3 regions of the Nonomuraea rosea genome follow, and region 2 is predicted to be linked to each of the others. Evidence: riboswitches for the same ligand, from Rfam matches in the RefSeq annotation. Region 2 holds a riboswitch; each other region holds the start of a gene.
What was found. A riboswitch is a leader RNA that binds a small molecule or an ion and turns the genes downstream of it on or off. The one in region 2 is predicted to bind S-adenosylmethionine.

Region 1: linked by a shared signal. The riboswitch ahead of thrC (threonine synthase) and the one ahead of ABEA43_RS27220 (ABC transporter substrate-binding protein) in region 2 are both predicted to bind S-adenosylmethionine.
Region 3: linked by a shared signal. The riboswitch ahead of ABEA43_RS12320 (aminotransferase class V-fold PLP-dependent enzyme) and the one ahead of ABEA43_RS27220 (ABC transporter substrate-binding protein) in region 2 are both predicted to bind S-adenosylmethionine.

What each region holds. Positions count from the first base shown of each region.
Region 1 is NZ_BAABDQ010000077.1:410-5,310, reverse strand. It holds gene ABEA43_RS65920 (MFS transporter) at 1-566, opposite strand, end outside; gene ABEA43_RS65915 (alpha,alpha-trehalose-phosphate synthase (UDP-forming)) at 597-2,021, opposite strand; gene ABEA43_RS65910 (RNA polymerase sigma factor) at 2,053-2,607, shown strand; SAM riboswitch class I at 2,687-2,828, shown strand; gene thrC (threonine synthase) at 2,842-4,074, shown strand; gene ABEA43_RS65900 (MoaD/ThiS family protein) at 4,099-4,374, shown strand; gene ABEA43_RS65895 (cold-shock protein) at 4,617-4,817, shown strand.
Region 2 is NZ_BAABDQ010000012.1:175,430-180,330, forward strand. It holds gene ABEA43_RS27210 (ABC transporter permease) at 1-660, opposite strand, end outside; gene ABEA43_RS27215 (ABC transporter ATP-binding protein) at 657-1,757, opposite strand; gene ABEA43_RS27220 (ABC transporter substrate-binding protein) at 1,736-2,791, opposite strand; SAM riboswitch class IV at 2,885-3,005, opposite strand; gene ABEA43_RS27225 (hypothetical protein) at 3,285-4,196, shown strand; gene ABEA43_RS27230 (sulfotransferase family protein) at 4,213-4,901, opposite strand, start outside.
Region 3 is NZ_BAABDQ010000004.1:283,352-288,252, forward strand. It holds gene ABEA43_RS12310 (NADH-quinone oxidoreductase subunit D) at 1-396, opposite strand, end outside; gene ABEA43_RS12315 (DoxX family protein) at 519-1,187, shown strand; gene ABEA43_RS12320 (aminotransferase class V-fold PLP-dependent enzyme) at 1,219-2,514, opposite strand; SAM riboswitch class IV at 2,558-2,673, opposite strand; gene ABEA43_RS12325 (TerC family protein) at 2,810-3,622, shown strand; gene ABEA43_RS12330 (cytochrome P450) at 3,622-4,815, shown strand; gene ABEA43_RS12335 (SAM-dependent methyltransferase) at 4,828-4,901, opposite strand, start outside.

The DNA.
Region 1 (4,901 bases), on a different contig from region 2:
CAGGTACGGCCCATCGTCACCGCGAGCAGCGCGCTGGCGATCGGGGTGATCAGCAGCGCGGCCCGCCAGCCGAGCGCCGTCTGGGCGACCACGCTGAGCCCGAACGTCACCGTCATGCCCACGACCACGCCGACGGCGTTGGCCTCGCTGAGCGCCGCCGGCCCGGCCGCGCCCTGATGATCGCTGAGCGCGGCCATGGAGGTGTAGAGCATCACGGAGCCGAAGCCGCCGGACAGCCCGTACCCGAGCAGGGTCAGGACCAGGGAGTCGGTGGGCAGGACCAGGAGGACGCCGGCGTTCATCCCCGCGATCCCGATCCAGCTCGTCGCCCGCCTGCCGAACCGCCTGGTGAGCAGCGGCAGCGCCAGCCCGGCCGCGATCGTGCAGAGGGCCATGGCGGTGCCGTGCAGCCCGGCCACGGTGGCCGAGGTCCGCTGGTCCGCGCGCAGGAGCGGCAGGGCGGCGCTGAGGCCGTACAGGAAGATGGCGAACGTGCCGAGCTGCAGGTAGATGAGCCACGTCGGGCGGTCTCTGACCAGCCGGACGGGCTCTGAGACCGTCGTCACCCTTGAGCTCCCGATGGTAGGCAGGACCTTTCAGGCCAGTGCGTCGAGCTGGGCCGCGAGCCACTTCTGCGGCGGCAGCGCGGTGGCCGCCGCGTGCAGCTTGTCGCGGCGCATCCGCCGCTCGTCCTCGGGCATGATCAGCGCCTCGTGCAGCGCCGCCGCCGTGCCGCTGACGTCGTAGGGGTTGACCATCAGCGCGTACGGCCCCAGCTCGGCGGCGGCCCCTGCCTCGCGCGACAGCACGAGCGCGCAGCGCGGCGACAGGACGGGACCCTCTTTGGCGACCAGGTTCATCCCGTCGCGGATGGGGTTGACCAGCAGCACGTCGGCCATCCGGTACGCGGCCAGCGAACGCGGATAGTCGTCGTTGACGTTGAGTATGAGCGGATCCCAGTCCTCGGTGGCGTATTCGTCCTCGATCTCCTGGGCGCTGCGCTGCACCGACGCGGTGTATTCGCGGTATTCGGGCAGGTCGTGCCTGCTCGGATAGGCGAACGCCAGGTGCACCACCCGCCCGTGCCACTCGGGGTGCGCGGCCAGGAACTCGCGGTAGGCCACCAGGCCGCGCACGATGTTCTTCGACAGCTCGGTGCGGTCGATGCGGACGATCAGCCGGCGGTCGCCCACCTGCTCCCTGAGCGCGGTCATGTGCGACTCGACGTCGGGCTCGCAGGCCCGCTCCCACAGCGCCGCGCCGTCCACGCCGAGGCTGTGCACGCCGATGCGGGTCGTCCTGCCCTCGTGGGTGACGCTGCGGCCGACCCGGTCGGCCTCCGCGCCCAGGAGCGCCACGCAGCAGTCCATGAACGCCTGGGCCCACCTGTCGGTGAGGAACCCGGCGTGATCGGCGCCCAGGATGCCTTCCAGGACTTCCCTGGCCACCTCGTCGGGCAGCAGGGAGAAGTATTCGGGCGGCGCCCACGGCGTGTGGCTGAAGTGGGCGATGCGCAGATCCGGCCGCTCGGCGCGGAGCATCGCCGGGGTCAGGGTCAGGTGGTAGTCCTGCACCATCACGCGGGCCTCGTGGCCGGCCTCCTCGGCCAGCGCGAGCGCGAACACGCCGTTGTAGTCGCGATAGGACTCCCACTCGCGCTGGAACTTCGTGCCGAAGTTGGGTGCGTTGGGGATGTCGTAGAGCAGGTGGTTGACGAACCACAAAGTGGAGTTGGCCACCGCGTTGTAGGCGCGGTGGAAGACGGCGGGCGGGATGTCGAGCATCCGCAAGGGGCCCGTGTCATAGCCGGCGTGGTCGATCCGGCCGCCGGGAGCCTGCCGCACCGCGCTGCGGTCACCGTCGGACAGCGCCGCGCAGACCCACAGCACGCCGTCCCCTTTGGCCACTCCCGACAACCCGGACACCAGGCCGCCACCACCGCGTTTCATGGTCAGTTCGCCGTCGTCAGAGACGGTGAAGGAGACCGGTCCTCTGTTGGAGGCCACCAGGACGCTGTTCATTCGAGCTCCCTTCGACCATAGGATCCCAGCTATGGCGCTTGATGAGCTAACCGAGGAACTCGCCCGCTCGGCCGCCGCCGGAGATCATCGCGCACTTGGCGAGCTCCTGGCGCGGATCGAGCCCGATGTGATGCGGCACTGCGCCCGGATCCTGCCCTATCACCAGGATGCGGAGGAAGCCTCTCAAGACACGTTGCTGGCCGTGGCGCGCAACATCGGGCGGTTCGAGGGACGGGCCAGGTTCAGCACGTGGCTCCACATCGTGACGGCCAACTGCGCGCGGACCACGTACAGGACGCTCAAGCGCAGGGCGGCCGAGCAGAGCTCGGACGAGCTGCCGATGCAGAAGCCCGACGCGCGGCGGGTCAGCGTGATCGCCGGCTCGCGGCTCGACCTGCTGGACGCCATGGAGGCGCTGGAGGCCGACAAGCCCGACCTGGCGCAGGCGCTCGTGCTGCGCGACATCGTCCAGCTCGACTACAACGAGGTGGCCGACCAGCTCGGCATTCCTCTCGGCACCGCTAAGTCGCGCATCCACCAAGCGCGCAAATATGTGCAAGGTGTGCTTGGTGAGGACTACCGCTGAGACTGTCCGTCTTGCATGCTGAGACGGGTGGCCGTTTCGGCCACTTGTGCGGGTAGAGTCCTTTTCGACAACTGAATATTGCTCATCCAGAGGGGTGGAGGGACCGGCCCTGCGAAGCCCCGGCAACCCTCCCGGCTTGTGACTCGCGACCTGGCGAGGCCGACCGGGACAAGGTGCCAATTCCGGTTCGCGGTCAAGGTGGCCGCGGGCGAAGATGAGGGAAGGCCTCGCTTCATGTCGCTCGACTTTGGTCCTGCTGTCGCTCTGTCCTGCCGCGAGTGCGGCACGCGTTACCCCCTGGGTCCCAGCTTCGCCTGCCAGGAGTGTTTCGGGCCGCTTGAGGCGGCCTATTCCTTTGGCGAGGTGACCCGGGCGCAGATCGAGTCGGGTCCCGCCAACATCTGGCGCTACCGCTCTCTGCTCCCCGTCCCCGCCGACGTCGCCAGTAAGCCCAATATGAACCCGGGCTGGACGAAATTGGTCAAGGCCGGAAACCTCGGCCGGGCGCTCGGCATCAAGTCCCTGTACGTGAAGGACGACTCCGGCAACCCCACCCACTCCTTCAAGGACCGGGTGGTCGCCATGGCCGTCGAGGCGGCGCGCAACTTCGGTTTCCACACGCTTTCCTGCTCCTCCACGGGCAACCTCGCGGGCGCGGTCACGGCCGCCGCCGCGCGGGCGGGGCTCGACGCGTGCGTGTTCATCCCGGCGAACCTGGAGCAGGCCAAGATCGCCATGGCCCGCGTGTTCGGCGGGAAGCTGATCGGCATCGAGGGCACCTACGACGACGTCAACAGGTTCTGCTCCGAGCTCATCGGCGACCCGCTGGGCGACAAGTGGGGATTCACCAACATCAACCTGCGGCCCTATTACGCCGAGGGCTCCAAGACGCTCGCGTACGAGATCGCCGAACAGCTCGGCTGGCGGCTGCCCGAGCAGATCATCATCCCCATCGCCTCCGGCTCCCAGCTCACGAAGATCGACAAGGGCTTCAAGGAGCTGGTGACGCTCGGCCTGGTCGAGGACACGCCTTACAAGATCTTCGGCGCGCAGGCGGCCGGGTGCTCGCCCGTGTCCACCGCGTACAAGGCGGGGCACGACGTCGTCCAGCCGGTCAAGCCGAACACCATCGCCAAGTCGCTGGCCATCGGCAACCCCGCCGACGGGCCGTACGTGCTCGACATCGCCCGCCGCACCGGAGGGGGTGTGGAGGACGTCACCGACCCGGAGATCGTGGCCGCGATCAAGCTCCTGGCCTCCACCGAGGGCATCTTCGCCGAGACGGCGGGCGGGGTCACCGTGGGCGTGCTGAAGAAGCTCACCGAGAGCGGTCAGCTCGACCCGGAGGCCGAGACCGTGGTGCTGAACACCGGTGACGGGCTCAAGACGCTCGACGCGATCAGCGACGACGCCAGGCCCACCGCCGTGATCCGGCCCTCTCTCGACGCGTTCCGCGCGACTGTCTGACAACCAGGAAAGGCGACTTAAACCATGAGCGTTTCTGTGCGGATTCCCACCATTCTGCGCACCTACACCGGGGGTATCGCGGAAGTGAGTGGCGACGGCGCGACTCTTCGTGACGTGCTTGCCAAGCTCGACTCCGACTACCCGGGGATCGGCGCGAGAATTCTTGATGAATCGGGCAAGATTCGACGTTTTGTCAACGTTTACGTTGGGGAAGAGGACGTCCGTTTCGCGGAGGGACTCGACACTCCCGCCCCTGAGGGCACTGAGATCTCCATCATCCCGGCGGTCGCCGGCGGCTGACCGCGATAGCTCGACATCTTGAAGGCGCCCCGAGTGGGCGCCTTCTCCTTTTCCCGGCCAATTCAACGTTGAACCACCTAGGTCGCGAGAAATACGTAGTTTGCGGATTGACTCTGTTGCCAAACCCCGTGCCACAGGTATGGTCGAGGGCGATCGTCTGGCTACTTTTCCGTTAAGTCATACGATTACGGGTCTCGCGGAGGAATGGGCGAGGTCTGAGAGCCCAGTAAGAGGAGTCGGAAGTGGCGCAGGGCACCGTCAAATGGTTCAACGCGGACAAGGGCTACGGCTTCATCGCGGTAGACGGTGGTAAGGATGTATTCGTCCATTACTCAGCGATCATGATGGACGGGTATCGATCTCTCGAACAGGGCCAGCGGGTCGAGTTCGAGATCACGCAAGGCCAGAAGGGGCCGCAGGCGGAGTCTGTCCGCGCGGTCTGATTCACATCACTGGTACGCACCGGCGGGACCGCGCGGCAGCGCAGTCCGTACGAGCCCGCCACACATCCTTTCGTCGACTCGAGC
Region 2 (4,901 bases):
CGCGAACACGATCAGCGCGCCGGTGACCACGCCCGGCAGGCTGAGCGGCACGGTGACACGCAGGAACGTGCGGATCGGGCCGGCGCCGAGGGTCTGCGAGGCGCGGTGCAGGTTGCGGTCCTGCCCGCCGAGCGCCGTGGTGAGCGGGATGATCGCGAACGGCAGCAGCACGTGCGTGACCGCGATCACGACCGCCGGATAGCTGGTGAGGAACTGGGCCGGTTGATCCCGCAGCCCGGAGGCCACGAGCGCCTTGTTGACCACGCCGTTCCCGGACAGCAGCACCACCCACCCGTAGGTGCGCACCACCACGCTGGTCAGCAGCGGCGAGATCACGACGACGAACAGCAGCGTGCGCAGCACCCCGGCGCGCCGCCGGGCCAGGAAGTACGCGGCCGGGTAGGCCAGCAGCACGCACAGCACCGCCACCAGCAGCGCCGTGGCCAGGGTCTGGAGGAGCGAGCCGTAGAAGTACGGCTCGGTGAACACCCGCCCGTACTGCGTCAGGGTGAACCCGGGCAGCGCCGCGTTGAAGGTGTCGACCGGGTTGAAGCTCAGCCGCAGGAGGCGTACGAGCGGCACCAGGAACAGGGCGGCGAGGAAGACGACGAGCGGCAGGACGTACGTCAGGCCGGTCCAGCGGCGCGGCGCGGCCGTCATCCGGCCCCCGTCTCCAGGACGATCACGTCGGCCGGGTCCCAGCGCGCGACGACCGGCGTGCCCGCGCCGGGCGGGTCGGCGTCCGCGCCGGTGTCGGGGACCTGCACGCTCAGCGCGCGGCCGTCGGCCAGGCGCACCTCCACGTGCCAGGCGTCGCCCGCGAAGGCCCGATAGCCGACCGTCCCGGCCACACCGTCCGTGCCTTGGGTATCCAGGCGGATGCGTTCGGGGCGGATCGCGACCACGGCCCGCTCGCCCGGCCCGGCCGGCAGCGGCCCGCAGTCCACCACGATCCCGCCGGCGTCGAGCGTGCCAGCGGGGGTGATCGTGCCCTCCAGGACGTTCGCGGCCCCGATGAACTGTGCCGTGAACCGCGTCGCCGGCCGCCGGTAGACCTCGTCGGGGGTGCCGAGATGCTCGATCTTGCCGCCGTTCATGACGGCCACCCGGTCGGAGAGGGCCAGCGCCTCCTCCTGGTCGTGGGTGACGAACACCATCGTGGTGCCGATCCGCCGCTGGATGGCGCGCAGCTCGGCCCGCATCTCCCTGCGCAGCTTGGCGTCGAGGTTGGACAGGGGCTCGTCCAGGAGCATGACGGCGGGCCGGATGGCCAGGGCGCGGGCCAGCGCCACCCGCTGCTGCTGGCCGCCGGACAGCTGGCCGGGCCGCCGCCCGGCGAACCCCTCCAGCCCGACGAGGCGCAGCGCCTCGGAGATCCGCTCGTCGCGCTCGGCCTTGCCGAGCTTGCGGACGCGCAGCCCGTACGCGACGTTGTCGGCGACGGTCATGTGCGGGAAGAGCGCGTAGTTCTGGAACACCATCCCGAGCCCGCGCCGGTACGGCGGCCGGTCCGTCACGTCGGAGCCGTCGATCACGATCCGCCCGGCGGTGGGCCGCACGAAGCCGGCGATGCAGTTGAGCAGCGTCGTCTTGCCGCAGCCGCTGGGCCCGAGAATGGACAGGAACTCGCCCTTGCGGATGGACAGCCGGTCCAGGTCGAGCACGCGGGCGCCTTCGTAGCCGGCGGCCAGCCCCTCGATCTCGACGTGCCCGGCGCCCTCCTCGGGCAACTCGATCAGCCGAAGATCTGATTCCACCGCTGCTGCCATTCGTTGAGCTTGGGGGTGGCGACCGTGTAGTCGACCCAGACGAACTTCTTGTAGACCTCGGGCCCGTGCTCGACCCACTGCTCGAAGTTGTCGTTGTACTTGATCGTGTTGTTCCCCGCCGCGTACCAGGTGCCCTCGGCGAACGGCTTCTGGTTCTCCGCCGCCGTGAGGTAGTCGAGGAACTTCATGGCCAGCTCGCTGTGCTGAGTGCCGCTGGCGATGAAGTACGAGGTCAGCGCGCCCACGGCGCCCGACTTGGGGTAGGTGAAGCTGATCGGGGAGCCCGCCTGGGCCAGGGCGAACGCGCGGCCGTCCCAGAAGGGCATGATCCAGGCGTCGCCGTTCTCGATGACGGTGGCGGCGGCGCCCGCGTTGGCGGGGAAGGCCGACACGCAGCCCTTCAGCGTCTCCAGCGTGGCGAACGCCTTGTCCACCGCCGCCGGGTCGGACAGCTTGCCGCCCTGCGAGGTGACCAGGGCCGAGAAGAACTCCAGGCCCGGGTTGTAGGTGAGCGGGGGGAGGGCGACGTGGCCGCAGTACTTCTTGTCGAAGATGTCCGACCAGTCCGCCGGGGCGGTCTTGATCTTGTCGTTGCGGTACATGAGGCCGGTCGAGCCGGTGGTCAGCGGTACGCCGTACTGCTTGCCGCCGTAGGCCGACTTCGAGCCGAGCGTCAGGTCCAGGTCCTTCCAGTGCGTCAGCCGGTCGGTCTGGAGCGGCTGGAGCAGACCCGCGGAGGCGGCGGGCAGCGACGCGTCCGGGGTGAAGGCCAGGACGTCGAACGGCGGGTTCTTGCCCCCGGCCGCGCGCAGCTTGGTGAGCCATTCGGCGTTCGCGCCGTAGACGAGGTTCACCTTCGCGCCGGTGTCGCGTTCGAACGGCTCGACGAACGATTTCTTGAACAGCTCTCCCCACGCGCCCGCGAACGCGGTCACCGTGAGCTCTTCCTGCTTCTCCCCACCCGATGTGCCGCCGCCCGTGTCCACGCCGCCGCAGGCAGCCAGCGCCAGTACGACCGCCACGCCCGCTCCCGCCAGGCGAGTGACTCCGCCCTTCATCATTACCTTTCCGTCCGAGCAGCCGGCCAAGGGCGCGGAGGGCAGGGCACGGCTCGAGAACCGCGCTTGCCGCCAGGAGCACCGTTCAGCTCGACGACCATGTCATCACCCGGGGCACCCCGCCACGGTAGGAGGGTTGCCGTCCAGCAAGCCGGGGCTTGGCACTGGACTCTTGACAAAAGCCACTATACCAGTCGGTTTTATGCCAAATCACCTTGGGTGGTTTGTTACTATTCGACACTCTCTCTATACATTAGGTCAAGCTTGGTGGTCAGCATCCTGTTGCCTACCCCAAGCGCCGCATCGCCTAATCCTCCGCCCGTCCATGCGCCGCGTCGCCCCACGCCGGGCAGGTATTTGCCGTAAAATTCATAGGGAATACATGGATTGCTGTGCCGCACGTAAAGGGAGAGTGAGCGCCGTGCCGAGCTCCGTACCGTGGCCTAGTCTCGAGCCCATGTCGATCAATGAGGACGCCCGCGAGCTCGCGGCCCTGCTCCCCACGCCCGATCGCGCGGTCGTCGCGATAGAGCCTGAGGCCGGGGGAGAGGGGCACTGGTCGGGCGCGCCCAGCGCGGTCGCCGCGGACGGGCAGATCTACCTGGCCTACCGCCTGCGCCGCCCGGTGGGTCATGGCCGCGGCTACGCGGTCGTGGTGGCCGGATCGTCGGACGGCGAGCGGTTCGAGCCGCTGGTGACGATCACTCGCGCGGAGATGGACACGGAGTCGCTGGAACGGCCCACGCTGGTGCGCACGCCCGAGGGCCGGTGGCGGCTCTACCTGAGCTGCGCCACGCAGGGGACCAAGCACTGGCGGGTGGAGGTGCTGGAGGCCGCCGGCCCGGCGGGCTTCGACCCGCGCTCGCGCAGGACCGTACTGCCCGGTGACCCGAAGACCGGCGTGAAGGACCCGGTGATCGTACGGCGGGGCGGGGTGTGGCACCTGTGGGCCTCCTGCCACCCGCTGGCCGACCCCGAGGAGGCGGACCGCATGGTGACCGACTACGCCACCAGCGCAGACGGGCTGGAGTGGACCTGGCACGGCACGGCGCTCAGCGGCCGGCCCGGCCTGTGGGACGCCAGGGGCGTGCGGATCTCGGCGGTGCGCTTCGACGGGGACCGGGTGGCGGCCTTCTACGACGGGCGGGCGAGCGCGGCGGAGAACTACGAGGAGCGCACGGGGATCGCGGTGGGCACGGATCCCGCGTCGCTGACCCCGTGCGGCGACGCCCCTGCGGCCTCCTCTCCTCACGGGGGCGGCGGGCTGCGCTACCTCGACCTCGTGGACCTGCCGGGCGGCCGGACCCGGCTCTACTACGAGTACACCCGTGCGGACGGGGCCCACGACCTGCGCACCGAGCTCCGCTGACGCACGGTGTGTTACGTCATCGGGGTGCGGCCGGGCGGCCGTTCCTGGACTGGTGCCGGCCGGGTGGCCGGCTGCCGACCAGGCCGCCCGAGCGCGTCCGCGGCCCCAGCCAGTCGCTGAAGTCCTCGCCGGTGACCTCCTGCAGGAGCAGGATGTCTTCGGTGAAGTACGGCAGGAGCCGCCGCCGCTGCTCCCAGGTCAGCGGCCGGCGGGACCTGCCCCGGTGCTGGAGCAGGTTCTCGATGGGCCGGGCCAGCGGGGCGGGCAGCCGCCGGCGTACCGACGAGAGCATCCGGTGCCGGGGGTTCGCCTCGGGGTGCGCCGTGACGTTCTCCTTCGGCAGGTCGGTGAGCAGGCCCTGCCGTACGCCGAGGAAGCCGCAGATCCGGTCGAGCGTCTCGGCGGGCCGGTCGACGAGGTCCCGGTAACGGAAGATCAGCACCTGTTCGCGGGGGAACAGCGTGAACAGGTGGGCTAACTGCTCCCCATAGCGGCCGAGCCCGACATAGTGCCAGAAGTGCGCCCATCCGGCGGCGATCCGGTGTGGCTCCTCCGCGCAGGCGCGTACGACGTCGTCCAGGGGTTCGAGCCCGGCCGACCACAGGTGCGTCCAGTTGGAGTGGGCGCGCTCGACGGGGTCGCGCAGGATCACGATCAGCCTGGCGTCCGGGACGGCGGCCCGGATACGCCGCTGCGCGTCGAGGT
Region 3 (4,901 bases), on a different contig from region 2:
CAGGGGGTAGGAGCCGAGGAACATCAGGTGGTTGAGCACCCGGTTGAGCTCGGCCAGCAGCGTACGGGCCCATACGGCGCGCACCGGCGGCTCCATGCCGAGCAGCCGCTCGGCGGCCAGGACCACGCCGAGCTCGTTCGCGAACCCCGACAGCCAGTCGTGCCTGTTGGCCAGCATGATGATCTGGCGATAGTCACGCACCTCGAACAGCTTCTCCGCGCCCCGGTGCATGTAGCCGACGATCGGCTCGGCGGTGGCGATGCGCTCGCCGTCGAGCGTGAGCCGGAGCCGCAGGACCCCGTGGGTCGACGGGTGCTGCGGGCCGATGTTGAGGATCATGTCCTCGGTGGCCAGCTCTTTCGCGCCGGCTCCGATCCCGACCACGCGTTCCGTCATACGGCCATGCTGCCACCCTCACTGGTGTTGATCCAGCGCGGGGGATGGTCAAGAAATGGTGTGGAAACGCATCCCGAAGTCGGACATGGGGAGGAATATCGGGAACGGGGGGAGAAATCACCATGAAGAGAGTTGTGTTTGACATCGCGGCTCTGATCGCGCGGATCGTGACAGGCGTGATCTTCGTGACGCACGGCTGGCAGAAGTGGCAGGGTGGCCTCGGAGCCACGACGCAGCAGTTCAGGGACATGGGGATCCCGATGCCGGAGCTGGCAGCCGGGTTCTCCAGCATCGTCGAGACCGTCGGCGGCATCTTCCTCATCCTCGGACTGCTGGTGCGGCCCGTCGCCTTGCTGCTGCTGCTCAACATGCTCGGTGCGATCGCGTTCGTGCACGGTGGCAACGGGGTGCTGACCTCAAGCAACGGCTGGGAGCTGCCCGGCGCGCTGGGTGCGCTCAGCCTGTTGTTCCTGGCCCTGGGCGGGGGACGGATCGGGTTGGACGGCATCTTCCACTCGATGTTCCGCAGGCGCTCCGAACGCCGTGCGGCCGAGGACGATCTCGCGCCCTACGCTCCGAGCTCGGCGGCCGGCCGGGTCGAGCCCTCGAACGTGCGCACGACCGGGGGGCCGACGACACCCGCGGCGTCCACCGAGCCGGCCGAGCGGCCCGAGGTGCCGAGGCAGCCGTCGGATCCCAAGGCGGGCAGGCTCAACGACGAGGACATGCGGGACATCGACGCCCTGGTCGCCGACGAGCCGCCCGAGCACCGCAAACCGCCGAACCGCTGACCCGGCCGGGCCGGCGGCCTGTTTCGCGTGCTCAGCGGGAGACCAGGTCCCGGAGGGCTTCGACCAGCCGGTCCACGTGCTCCTGCGTGGTCCCGATGCCGATCGAGGCCCGGATCGCGGAGGTGGTGTCGTCGTCGCATCCGCCGTCGGCGTCCTGGGCGCCCAGCAGGTGCCGCAGGAACGGGTGGGCGCAGAACTTCCCGTCACGGACGCCGATGCCGTACTCGCTGGACAGCACCTCGGCCACCTCGCGGGCCGAGTAGCCGGCCACGGTGAACGACACGATGCCCACGCGCGGGTGATCGTCCCCCCACAGCGACAGCTCCCGCACGCCCTCGACCGAGGCCAGCCCCGACCGCAGGCGGGCGATCAGCCGCTCCTCCTCGCGGACGAGCTCGGTCCAGCCGGTGGCGCTGAGCGCGTCGCAGGCGGCGGCCAGCGCGATGGCGCCCAGCACGTTCGGGGTGCCCGCCTCGTGCCGCGGCTCGGGGTCGTCGTGCCACTCGGCGGTCTCACCCACCGACCGCACCGCGCCGCCGCCCTTGAGGTACGGCTCGCCCTCGGCCAGCCAGTCGCGGCGGCCGACCAGCACGCCGGCCCCGAACGGGGCATACAGCTTGTGCCCGGAGAAGGCCACGTAGTCCAGGCCGAGCGCGGTCAGGTTGAGCCGCCGATGCGGTACGAGCTGCGCGGCGTCCACCAGGATGCGGGCCCCATGCCGGTGCGCGATGTGGGCCAGGGCGGCGATGGGCCACAGCTCGCCGGTGACGTTCGAGGCGGCGGTGACGACCAGCAGCTTCGGCCCGTCGATCGCGGCCAGCGCCTCGTCGGCGGCGCGCACGGCCTCGCCGGGGAAGGCGGGCGCGGCCAGCCGTACGGACGCGGGCCAGGGCAGGAGCGAGGCGTGGTGCTCGGTGTCGAAGACCACGGTGGTGGTGCCCTCGGGCAGGCAGCCGGCCAGCAGGTTCGTGGCGTCGGTGGTGTTGCGGGTGAAGATCACGGCGTCGTCGGGACGCGCTCCGACGAAGGCTCTGACCGTGTGGCGTGCCTGCTCGTACCTGGCGGTGGTGAGCTGGGAGGCGTAACCCGCGCCGCGGTGGACGCTGGAGTAGGCCGGGAGCGCGGCGGCGACGGCGGCGCTGACCGGCTCCAGACAGGGGGCGCTGGCCGCGTAGTCGAGGTTGGCGTAGCCGACCAGCCTGCCGCCCTTGACCGGCACTTCGAGGTCGGCGCCGAGCACGGCGGGAATCGACCGGCCGCTCGCGGCGGGCGCGTTCGCGGGGGCCTCGGCGGCGGGCACGGAGTTGAAGATCGTCAGCGTGGACACGGCAAATCTCCTCGGGTCATCGGACCCGTGGGAGCAGCCACAGAGCCCGCGCTTGCCCGTCACACCTCGTGACGGACCAGGTCTTCACCCGGGGCACCCCGCCGCGGACGCGAGGGTTGCCGGCCAGCTAGCCGGGGCTTGTCGCTGGCACTCATGACCTACGCCAGGACTATACCAATAAGAAGCCTGTTCATCACACTGCCGCCTCAATGTCCGAAGCAAGTCCGCGAACTTATGTGCCGACTGACTCGTTGCTACCGGGAAACCCCGCCCAACCCGTCATGGAGGTGCGCAGATGCTTGACTGGGTGACCGACCCGAATATCTGGATCGGCTTCTTCACCCTTGTCGCCCTGGAGATCGTCCTGGGGATTGACAACATCATCTTCATCTCCATCCTGGCGGGCAAGCTGCCACCGGAGCAGCGGGACCGGGCGCGCGTCCTGGGCCTGGGCGCCGCGCTGATCAGCCGGTTACTCCTGCTGCTGGGGCTGTCGTGGGTGGTGCGGCTCACCGAGCCGCTCTTCGAGATCTTCAGTCACGAGATATCGGGACGTGACCTGATCCTGCTGCTCGGCGGCCTGTTCCTGCTGGCCAAGAGCGTCACCGAGATCGGCCACAGCATGGACGCGCCGGCGGACAAGGACGGCAAGCAGCAGGCCGTGACCTCCTTCACCTCCGTGATTCTGCAGATCATGGTGCTCGACGTCGTGTTCTCGCTCGACTCCGTGATCACCGCCGTCGGCATGGTCGACGAACTCGGCGTGATGGTCGCGGCCGTCGTGGTGGCGGTGCTGGTGATGTTGTTCGCCTCCGGGCCCATCAGCCGGTTCGTGGACCAGCATCCGAGCATCAAGATGCTGGCGCTGGCGTTCCTCGTGCTCATCGGCGTGGTGCTCGTCGCCGAGGGTCTCGACCAGCACATCCCCAAGGGCTACATCTATTTCGCGATGGCCTTCTCGGTCATCGTGGAGCTGCTGAACATCCGGATGCGCGGCAGGCACACCAAGCAGCCGGCGGCGGCCCCTAAACAGGACACTGAGCAGGTCCCTGAGCAGGTCTCTGAGCGGGACCCTGAGCGGGACACTTCCCCTCCTAAGATGGACTAGTGCGCTTTGATCCTTGGAATCCCGATTTCGTGGCTCACCCGTACCGGGTCTACGAGGAGCTGAGGCGCGACGCGCCCGTCAGCTACTTCGAGCCGACGGGCCAGTGGCTGATCTCCCGGCACGCCGACGTGAACGCCCTGCTCAGGGACCGCCGCCTGGGCCGGTCCTATCTGCACGTGGCCACGGACGAGGAGTTCGGCAGGGAGCCGGAGCCGGAGTTCCAGGAGCCGTTCTGGCGGGTGATCAGGGCGGGCATGCTCGACGTGGAGCCGCCGGTGCACACCAGGCTGCGCCGGCTGGTCTCCAGGGCGTTCACGCCGCGCATGGTCGAGTCGCTGCGCCCCCGGGTGCGGGCCATTGCCGGCGGCCTGGTGGACGCGTACGTGGAGCGGGGCGGCGGCGACCTGATCGCCGACGTCGCCGAGCCGCTCCCGGTGACGGTGATCGCGGAGATGCTCGGGATCCCCGAGCCCGACCGCCCCCTGCTGCGCCCCTGGTCCGCCGACATCTGCGGCATGTACGAGCTCAACCCCGCCCCCGAGGCCCAGCACACCGCGGTGCGGGCGGCGTCGGAGTTCGCCGGCTACCTCAAGTCCCTGGCCCGCGACCGCCGCGCGAACCCCGGCGACGACCTGGTCAGCGCCCTCGCCCAGATCGACGAGCTGACCGAGGACGAGCTGGTCGGCACGTGTGTCCTGCTGCTCAACGCCGGCCACGAGGCCACGGTGAACGTGACGGGCAACGGCTGGTGGTCCCTGTTCAGGAATCCGGCCGAGCTGGCCCGGCTGCGCGAGGACCGCTCGCTGCTGCCCACGGCCGTCGAGGAGCTGATGCGCTGGGACACGCCGCTGCAGATGTTCGAGCGCTGGGTGCTGGAGGACATCGAGGTCCACGGCGTGCGGATCCCGCGCGGCACGGAGGTGGCGCTGCTGTTCGGCTCGGCGAACAGGGACGAGACCGTGTTCGACGACCCGGACCGGCTCGACGTGGGCCGCGCCGACAACCCGCACATCTCCTTCGGGGCCGGGATCCACTTCTGCCTGGGCGCGCCGCTGGCCCGCATCGAGCTCATCGAGTCGTTCGGCGCGTTGCTGGACCGGGCGGCCAAGCTGGAGCTGCGGCGCGAGCCCGAATGGAAGCCCGGCTACGTCATCCGCGGCCTGCACTCCCTTGAGCTCAACGCCACAGGCTGAGCCGGCCGAGCCTCAGCAGGTCTGGCTGAGCCAGCCGAAGCCGCCGAACCCGGACGGATCGATCAGCTCGCCCTCCTCCGACGCCC